2 regions of the Streptomyces sp. NPDC038280 genome follow, and region 2 is predicted to be linked to the other one. Evidence: riboswitches for the same ligand, from Rfam matches in the RefSeq annotation. Region 2 holds a riboswitch; the other holds the start of a gene.
What was found. A riboswitch is a leader RNA that binds a small molecule or an ion and turns the genes downstream of it on or off. The one in region 2 is predicted to bind cyclic di-AMP.
Positions count from the first base shown of each region.

Region 1: another riboswitch for cyclic di-AMP. It lies ahead of ACZ7J0_RS04540 (M23 family metallopeptidase); the one in region 2 lies ahead of ACZ7J0_RS22210 (transglycosylase family protein).

Region 1 covers NZ_JBVJYZ010000001.1:1,015,990-1,020,194, reverse strand. Annotated here, with positions in the region: gene ACZ7J0_RS04550 (M16 family metallopeptidase) at 1-277, shown strand, start outside; gene ACZ7J0_RS04545 (M16 family metallopeptidase) at 304-1,686, shown strand; cyclic di-AMP (ydaO/yuaA leader) riboswitch at 1,885-2,051, shown strand; gene ACZ7J0_RS04540 (M23 family metallopeptidase) at 2,065-2,844, shown strand; gene ACZ7J0_RS04535 (GntR family transcriptional regulator) at 3,076-3,747, shown strand; gene ACZ7J0_RS04530 (HPr family phosphocarrier protein) at 3,919-4,200, opposite strand.
Region 2 covers NZ_JBVJYZ010000011.1:91,554-95,758, forward strand. Annotated here, with positions in the region: gene eno (phosphopyruvate hydratase) at 1-793, opposite strand, end outside; gene ACZ7J0_RS22210 (transglycosylase family protein) at 1,076-1,762, opposite strand; cyclic di-AMP (ydaO/yuaA leader) riboswitch at 1,768-1,934, opposite strand; gene ACZ7J0_RS22215 (transglycosylase family protein) at 2,194-3,192, opposite strand; gene ACZ7J0_RS22220 (cytochrome P450 family protein) at 3,318-4,205, opposite strand, start outside.

The sequences.
Region 1 (4,205 bases), on a different contig from region 2:
CCAGTTGGAGCGCGAGTGGCTGGACCGGCTCGGCACGGTCGCGGGCCGCGCCGACGAACTGTGCCGCTTCGCGGTCCTGTTCGGTGACCCGCAACTGGCCCTGAGCGCCGTCCACCGGGTGCTCGACATCACGGCGGAGGAGGTGCAGGCGGTCGCCAAGGCCCGGCTGCGCCCCGACAACAGGGCGGTGCTGGTCTACGAGCCCGTCCAGGCAGACGCAGAGAACGGCGCCGAGACCGCCGAGCAGAGCGACGAGGAAGAGGGAGCGGACCAGTGAGCGACGCTGCCGTGTCTTTGACCAGCATGGACTTCCACCCGCAGCCCCAGCCGGGCACCGCGACGCCGTGGGCCTTCCCGGCTCCGGACCGCGGCCGTCTCGACAACGGCCTGACGGTGCTGCGCTGCCACCGCCCGGGTCAGCAGGTCGTGGCCGTCGAGATCTTCCTCGACGCCCCGCTGGACGCCGAGCCGGAGGGCCTCGACGGCGTCGCGACGATCATGGCGCGCGCCCTGTCGGAGGGCACCGACAAGCACACCGCGGAGGAGTTCGCGGCCGAGCTGGAGCGCTGCGGCGCCACGCTGGACGCCCACGCCGACCACCCGGGTGTCCGGGTCTCGCTCGAAGTCCCGGTCTCCCGGCTGCCGAAGGCGCTCGGCCTGCTCGCCGAGGCGCTGCGCGCGCCCGCCTTCGTCGACACCGAGATCGAGCGTCTCGTACGCAACCGCCTCGACGAGATCCCGCACGAGACGGCCAACCCGGGCCGCCGCGCGGCCAAGCAGCTCTCCAAGGAGCTGTTCCCGGCCTCCTCGCGCATGTCGCGTCCGCGCCAGGGCACCGAGGAGACCGTCGCCGGCATCGACTCGGCCGCCGTACGGGCCTTCTACGAAGCCCATGTCCGGCCCGCCACGGCCACCGCGGTGATCGTCGGCGATCTGACGGACGTCGACCTGGACGCGGTGCTCGCCGACTCCATCGGCGACTGGACCGGGAACACCGCCGAGCCCCGCCCGGTGCCGCCGATCACCGCCGACGACACCGGCCGCGTGGTGATCGTGGACCGTCCCGGCGCTGTACAGACGCAGCTGCTGATCGGCCGCATCGGAGCCGACCGGCACGACCGTGTGTGGCCGGCCCAAGTGCTCGGCACGTACTGCCTCGGCGGGACCCTGACGTCCCGTCTGGACCGGGTCCTTCGCGAGGAGAAGGGCTACACCTACGGAGTGCGGGCCTTCGGGCAGGTGCTGCGCTCGTCCGCTCCCACGTCCCCGGGAGGGGCCACCGGCGCCGCGATGCTCGCGATCAGCGGCTCGGTCGACACCCCCAACACCGGCCCGGCGCTGGACGATCTGTGGAAGGTCCTGCGCAAGCTCGCCGCCGAGGGCCTCACCGACGCCGAGCGCGATGTCGCGGTGCAGAACCTGGTGGGTGTCGCCCCGCTCAAGTACGAGACGGCGGCGTCCGTCGCCGCCACGCTCGCCGACCAGGTCGAGCAGCACCTGCCCGACGACTTCCAGGCGCAGCTGTACGCGCGCCTCGCGGAGACCGGCACGGTGGAGGCGACGGCGGCCGTCGTCAACGCCTTCCCGGTGGACCGTCTGGTGACGGTCCTCGTGGGTGACGCCGCGGAGATCGAGGAGCCCGTCAGGGCGCTCGGCATCGGTGAAGTGACCGTCGTCACCGGCTGATTGACAGCGTCCCGAGGATCGGGGACCCCGACGTCACGTTACGTCGGGGTCCTCCCTTTTGTCTGGATTGGGAGGGAAGCGGAGTGTATGGCATGTGGCGTGCACTACAAAACAGCGTGTCTGTTTGGTGATTGAAAGACGATCCGCTTAGCGTCATGGGCGCTGTCCGCCAGTTGCACCCGCCGCACCCGCGGCATCGGGCAGCCATCGCCGAGTCCCCGTCAGGCGCGAGCCTGGGGAGCCGGGGACCCAATCAGTCCCTGGGGTGAATCGGACGCCTTCGCGCCTCGCGTGCGGAGGGGCCCGTAGGAGACCTTCCTGCTCCGAACCCGTCAGCTAACCCGGTAGGCGAGAAGGAAGGAAAGGATCAGCCACTACATGGCGTTCACCCGTGCCACCGGGAAGCACCGTGCCCCGAGCCGCCTGACCCGCCGAAGCGCGCACGTCGCCGGAGTCGCGGCGCTCGCCACCACCGGCGTCATCGGATCACTCGCCTCCCCGGCGCTCGCCGCCGACACGGAGCCCCTCCCCGTGGACACCGGCCTCACCCAGGTCGTCGTCGCCGACTCGCTCGCCGACCGCATCAACGCGCAGGCCGCCGCCCAGGAGCGCGAGGCCGTGGAGGCCATAGCCAAGGCGAAGGCGGAGGCCAGGGCCCGTGCCGAGGCCAAGCGCAAGGCCGAGGCCCGCGCCAAGGAGATCCGTGAGGCCAAGGAGCGCGCCGCCCGTGAGGCCGAGCGCAAGCTCCTCAACTCCTACCGTCTCCCGATCGCCGGCTCGTTCGTCACCACCGGCTACAAGACCGGCGGCTCGCTCTGGTCCTCGGGCAGTCACTCCGGCGTCGACTTCCGGGCCGCCTCCGGCACCAAGGTCGTGGCCGTCGGCTCCGGCACCGTCGTGGAGGCCGGCTGGGGCGGCGCGTACGGCAACAACATCGTGATCCGGATGAAGGACGGCACGTACACGCAGTACGGCCACCTCTCGTCGATCGGTGTCTCGGTCGGCCAGTCCGTCACCCCGGGCCAGCAGATCGGCCTCTCCGGCTCGACGGGCAACTCCACCGGCCCGCACCTGCACTTCGAGGCCCGGACGAGCCCGGAGTACGGCTCCGACATCGACCCGATCGCCTACCTGCGCTCCAAGGGCGTCAACGTCTGACCCCGACCGACCGCTTCTCGCGCCCCGCGCGTCCCGAAGGCCCCGGCTCCTCGCGAGCCGGGGCCTTCGGCGTACCGGGAGCCCACCGTGCCGGGTTCTGGCCAAAAGATATCCATGGATTTCCGGCAGCCATCGGAAATCCCGCCCAGCTGCAATACAGTTCACTAACAGTGAGTTCACGAACAGGCATCAGTCGGATGGGTTTAGCGCGGATTAAGGCGGAGGTTGAACATGCGCATTCCCGCGCATTCGGTATGCACGGCGATCCGCGACGACATCGTCGCGGGTGTCTTCGGACGCGGCAGCCGGCTGACCGAGGAACAGCTCGCGCGCCGCTACGGAGTCTCGCGCGTCCCGGTCCGCGAGGCCCTGCGCACCCTGGAGTCCGAGGGCTTCGTCGTCACCCGCCGCCACGCCGGCGCCTGTGTCGCCGAGCCGAGTGACCGGGAGGCCGCCGACCTTCTGGAGATCCGTGCGCTGCTGGAGCCGATGGGGGCCGCACGCGCCGCCGAGCGCCGCACCGAGGCCCACCTCAAGGTGCTGCGCGGCCTGGTCAGGCTGGGTCAGGAGCGGGCCAGGCGCGGCCAGGGCGAGGATCTGCGCTCGCTGGGCGGCTGGTTCCACGAGACGCTGGCCCAGGCGTCCGGCAGCCCCGGGCTCACCGCGCTGCTCACCCAGCTGCGACACAAGATCGCCTGGATGTACGCGGTCGAGCTCCCGGCGGAGCCGGTCGAGGCCTGGGCCGAGCACGGCGCGATCGTCGACGCCGTGGCGCGCGGCGACGCGGAGCGGGCCCGGGCGCTGACCGCGCTGCACGCCGAGCGTTCGGCTCCCATGCACCGGTTGCGCGGCCCTGTGAGAACCTCGCAACACGCAGTAAACACGGCGAGCGCCCGCAATTAACAAACGCGCCGTATACAAAGAACGAGGAAATGGGGGGCGTTAATTCTGCTGCCCGCCGACGGGGAATGGAGGCGGCGAAAAGCAGAAGAGCCGCACTGCCGGGAGAATTCCCGGGCAGTGCGGCTCCGCCGCAATTCGAAATGCCGCCGAGCGCGCCCGCGCCCCGATGGTTCAGACGGTCTCGGGGAGCTCGTCGAGACCCTCGGCGACCAGCTTCGCCAGACGGTCCAGGGCCACCTCGGCGCCCTCGGCGTCCGACGCGAGCAGGATCTCCTCGCCACCCTGGGCACCAAGACCGAGCACCGCCAGCATGGACGCGGCGTTGACCGGGTTGCCGTCGGCCTTGGCGATCGTCACGGGGACGCCGGAGGCCGTGGCGGCACGGACGAAGATGGACGCGGGGCGGGCGTGCAGGCCCTCGGCCCAGCCGACGTTGACGCGACGCTCTGCCATGGTGT
Region 2 (4,205 bases):
CCGAGCGGGACTGGCCCTCGAACTGGTACTTGCCGTCCTTGTAGAACTCGGAGGCGGCGCAGTCGAGCGCGAGCGCGATGTCCTTGCCCGGGGCGTAGCCGGCTTCCTTGATGGCCTCGAGGATGAGGTCGAGCGCGGCGCGGTTCGACTCGAGGTTCGGAGCGAAGCCGCCCTCGTCGCCGAGGCCGGTGGACAGGCCCTTGCGCTTCAGGACGGCCTTGAGGGTGTGGTAGACCTCGGTGCCCCAGCGCAGCGCCTCGGAGAACGACTCGGCGCCGATCGGCGCGATCATGAACTCCTGGATGTCCACGTTGGAGTCGGCGTGCGAGCCGCCGTTCAGGATGTTCATCATCGGAACGGGCAGCAGGTGCGCGTTCGGGCCGCCGAGGTAGCGGAAGAGCGGGAGGTCGGACGCCTCGGAGGCGGCGTGCGCGACGGCGAGGGAGACGCCGAGGATGGCGTTGGCGCCGAGCGAGGCCTTGTTGTCGGTGGCGTCCAGGTCGAACATCGCCTGGTCGATCAGGCGCTGCTCGGTGGCGTCGTAGCCGACGAGCTCCGGGCCGATCTGCTCGATGACGGCGAGGACGGCCTTCTCGACACCCTTGCCCTGGTAGCGGCTCTGGTCACCGTCGCGGAGCTCGATGGCCTCGAACGCTCCGGTGGAGGCGCCGGACGGGACTGCAGCACGGCCGGTGCTGCCATCGTCGAGGCCCACCTCGACCTCGACCGTGGGGTTGCCTCGGGAGTCCAGGATTTCCCGGGCTACGACGACGTCGATGGACGGCACGAGCATCTCCTTCTGGGATGTGAAGCTAGATGTGACGCATGCGGTGCAGGGTCTCTTTGGCCTTGCGGCAAGAGCCTAACCGGCTCCGGGGCCCAGACCAGCCGGGCGCCCGGACCGTGGGACGAAAAAGGACCCAAGGGCCTGCTTTGCGGGGCAAACGACACAAGTTCTACTGGACGGTAACCGCTCTGGTGCGGGCCTGGACGCGGGAAACCCCGGCCCGGCGCGTACGGGGGAAGGGAGCGCCGGACCGGGGTGGTCACTGCGGGTCTGCCGTGGAACAGGCCCTTACTTGAGGTGCAGCTGCTGACCCGGGTAGATGAGGTCGGCGTCCTCGACGATGTCCTTGTTCAGCTCGAAGAGCTTCGCCCAGCCGCCCTTGACGTGCTTCGCCTCGGCGATGGTGCTGAGCGTGTCGCCGCCCTTGACCTTGTACTCGCCGTCGCCCTTCTTGACCTTCTTGCCGGTCGGGGTGGTGACGGTCTTCTTCGCCGCGGCCTTCGGCGCGGTGCGCTGCTGGCTGCGCGTGGTCGGCTGCTCGGCCTTGCGCTCGGGCTGCTTCGGCGCGGCGGCCGGCGCGGGCTCGGAGCCGGCGTCGTTCGAGGCGCCGGACAGGCCCACGCCACAGCTCGGCCAGGCACCCTTGCCCTGGCTCGCCAGCACCTTCTCGGCGACGGCTATCTGCTGCGACTTGGAGGCCTGGTCGGCGGAGGAGGCGTAGGCGGTGCCGCCGTACGCCGCCCAGGTGGAGGACGAGAACTGCAGGCCGCCGTAGTAGCCGTTGCCGGTGTTGATGGACCAGTTGCCGCCCGACTCGCACTGGGCGACGGTGTCCCACTCGGAGGTGGTGGCGGCGGAGGCGGCGTTCGCGCCCAGCAGCGGGGCGGCGACGGCGGCACCGGTGATGCCGGCGAACGCGGCGAAGCGGACGGCCTTGGACGGGCGGCGGTGCTTGTTCTTGCCGGAAAGCAGCATGGAGTTGTTCCCCTCACCGACGCCTGCGAGGTGAGCTGTCGGGTTCGGGCTGGTGGTGCCCGGTCGCGTGTCCGCGACTTCACCCCAAGCCGGTCCTCAGGTCGTCTGTCTCAACGACCGGGCCCGGCACTTACCTTGGGTCCCCCGCTCCTGCCTACGGCGCATGACGCGACGACTGTTCCCCTCGACCGGCGGCAGGACTCGGCGTTCCGGTCGGTGGGGCCCGCGATGGCGAGCGGTGACGACCGTAAACACAGACCCGCCTCAAGTTCAAAGACGGACATCAGGGGCAATCCCGCCCTACTCGCCTTCCATTGCGCGGCATTTGCGCAGGTGAGGCAGGGAAGAGCGGGACTTCACGGCCAAGGGGCGCCAGTTGGGGCAAAGAGACTCATGTCTCAGTCGAACAGAAGCGGACATAGGCGCCCGAACTACCCCTGCTTCACTCCCAGATCAAGGCTCTGGCCGGGGAGGATGAGGTCCGGATCGCCGCCCACGGTCTGCCGGTTGGCGTCATACAGGGCGGGCCAGCCGCCGGCGATGTCCTGCTCCTCGGCGATGGCGGAGAGATTGTCGCCGGGCTGGACGGTGTACGCGGCCGGAGCCTTGTCCGCCGTGTCGCCCTTGCCGGTTCCGGGCGGTTCGGTGCCGTCAGGATTCGTGCCCGTTTCATCCGCGACGCCCGTATCGGGCAGATTCGATGCGTCTCGGGTGGGAGCGTCACCACGTGAGGCGTGCTGTCCGTTATCGCGCTCATCGATGGAATTGCCCGCATCGGCGCCGGTGGACCCGGTCGTCTCCTCGGGGGAGGGCGCGCCGCGGTGCTTGCCGGTGCCGGCGTCGGGGGTCTGTCCGGTCCCGGAAGGCGCGGGAGTGCCGGGGGTGAGCGACTCGACGGGCTGCGACGGCTCCGTACCGGGGGCCGGCGTGACGGGCGCCGCGGGGTCGGTGGGAAGGAGAGGGGTCGTCGGGGTCGTCGGGGTGGCGGGCGCGGTGGGTGTCGCGGTCCCGGCGGACCCCGGCTCGTCACCCGGGTCGACGCCCGGCGTGGTGCCGTCGTTCGAGAGCCCCGCTATCCCGGCGCAGGTAGCCCACGCGGCGGCGCCCTGCGCGGCCAGCGCCTTCTCGGCGATCGCGATCTGCTGGGAGCGGCTGGCGAGGTCGGCGCGCGGGGCGTAATCCGTACCGCCGAAGTCCTCCCAGGTGGCCTGGGTGAACTGGAGGCCGCCGTACAGACCGTTGCCGAAGTCCGCACTCCACATCCCGCCGGACTCGCACTCGGCGACCCGGTCCCAGGTCGCGGCGTCGGCGGCGGACGCGGAGCCCGCCCCGAGCAGAGGGATGGCGATGGCCGATCCGGTCACCCCTGCCGCGACGATGAGGGCGGGGGCCTGGCGAGGTCGGCGGTGCCGTCCGTTCCCGGAGCGCATACGGGTTGCCTTCCGTGTGACTGGTGTGACTCGGTTGAGATTGACGGTGAACGTAGCGGCATTCGAACGTCAGTCACAAGTCGATGCAGAGGAGATCACATAAAAGTCACAGTCTTGACGACCCGTCAGTTCTGGTGGGGTGTGAACTCCACCGGAAGCGTGCGCAGTCCACGCATGATGAGCCCCCCACGCCAGCGCAAATCGGCCGGATCGACCGCAAGCCGCACATCGGGCAGCCGGGTCAACAGCGTCGCGAGCGCGGTCTGTCCCTCCAAGCGGGCGAGGGGCGCGCCGAGGCAGTAGTGGATGCCGTGCCCATAGCCGAGGTGCTGGTTGTCGCGCCTGGACAGATCGAGGGTGTCGGGCTCGTCGAAGCGCGCGGGGTCACGGTCGGCGGCCGCGAGCACCACAAGTACCGGATCCCCAGCGGCGATTCGCTCTCCCGCGAGGGTGATGTCCTCGGTCGCGAAGCGCCAGGTCGCGAGCTCCACGGGTCCGTCGTAACGCAGGAGTTCCTCCACCCCCGTCTCCAGCAGCCCGTACTCCCCCGCCGCGAGGGACTCCTGGAGTCGGCTCCGCTGGCAAGGGTTGCGCAACAGGGCATACACCCCATTGCCGATGAGATTGACAGTGGTCTCGAAACCGGCGAAAAGGAGGATGAAGGCCATGGCGGCGGCTTCGTTCTCGGTCAGGTGCTCGCCATGGTCGGAGGCCTTGATGAGCCCCGAGATGAGGTCGTCCCCCGGCTCCTCCCTCTTACGGTGGATCAGCTCGGCGAGATAGCCCCGCATCTTCTTCACCGACCGGGCGACCCCACCACGCGGACCGCCGCCGTGCCGGATCATCATGCCCGCCCAGTCCCGGAAGTCGTCCTGGTCCTCGCGCGGGACGCCGAGCAGGTCACAGATGGCGTAGATGGGGAGCGGGAAGGCGAAGTCATGGATCAGGTCCGCGCTCCCCTTCTCCACGAAGCCGTCGATCAGCTGATCCGTCAGCTCCTGCACGCGCGGCGC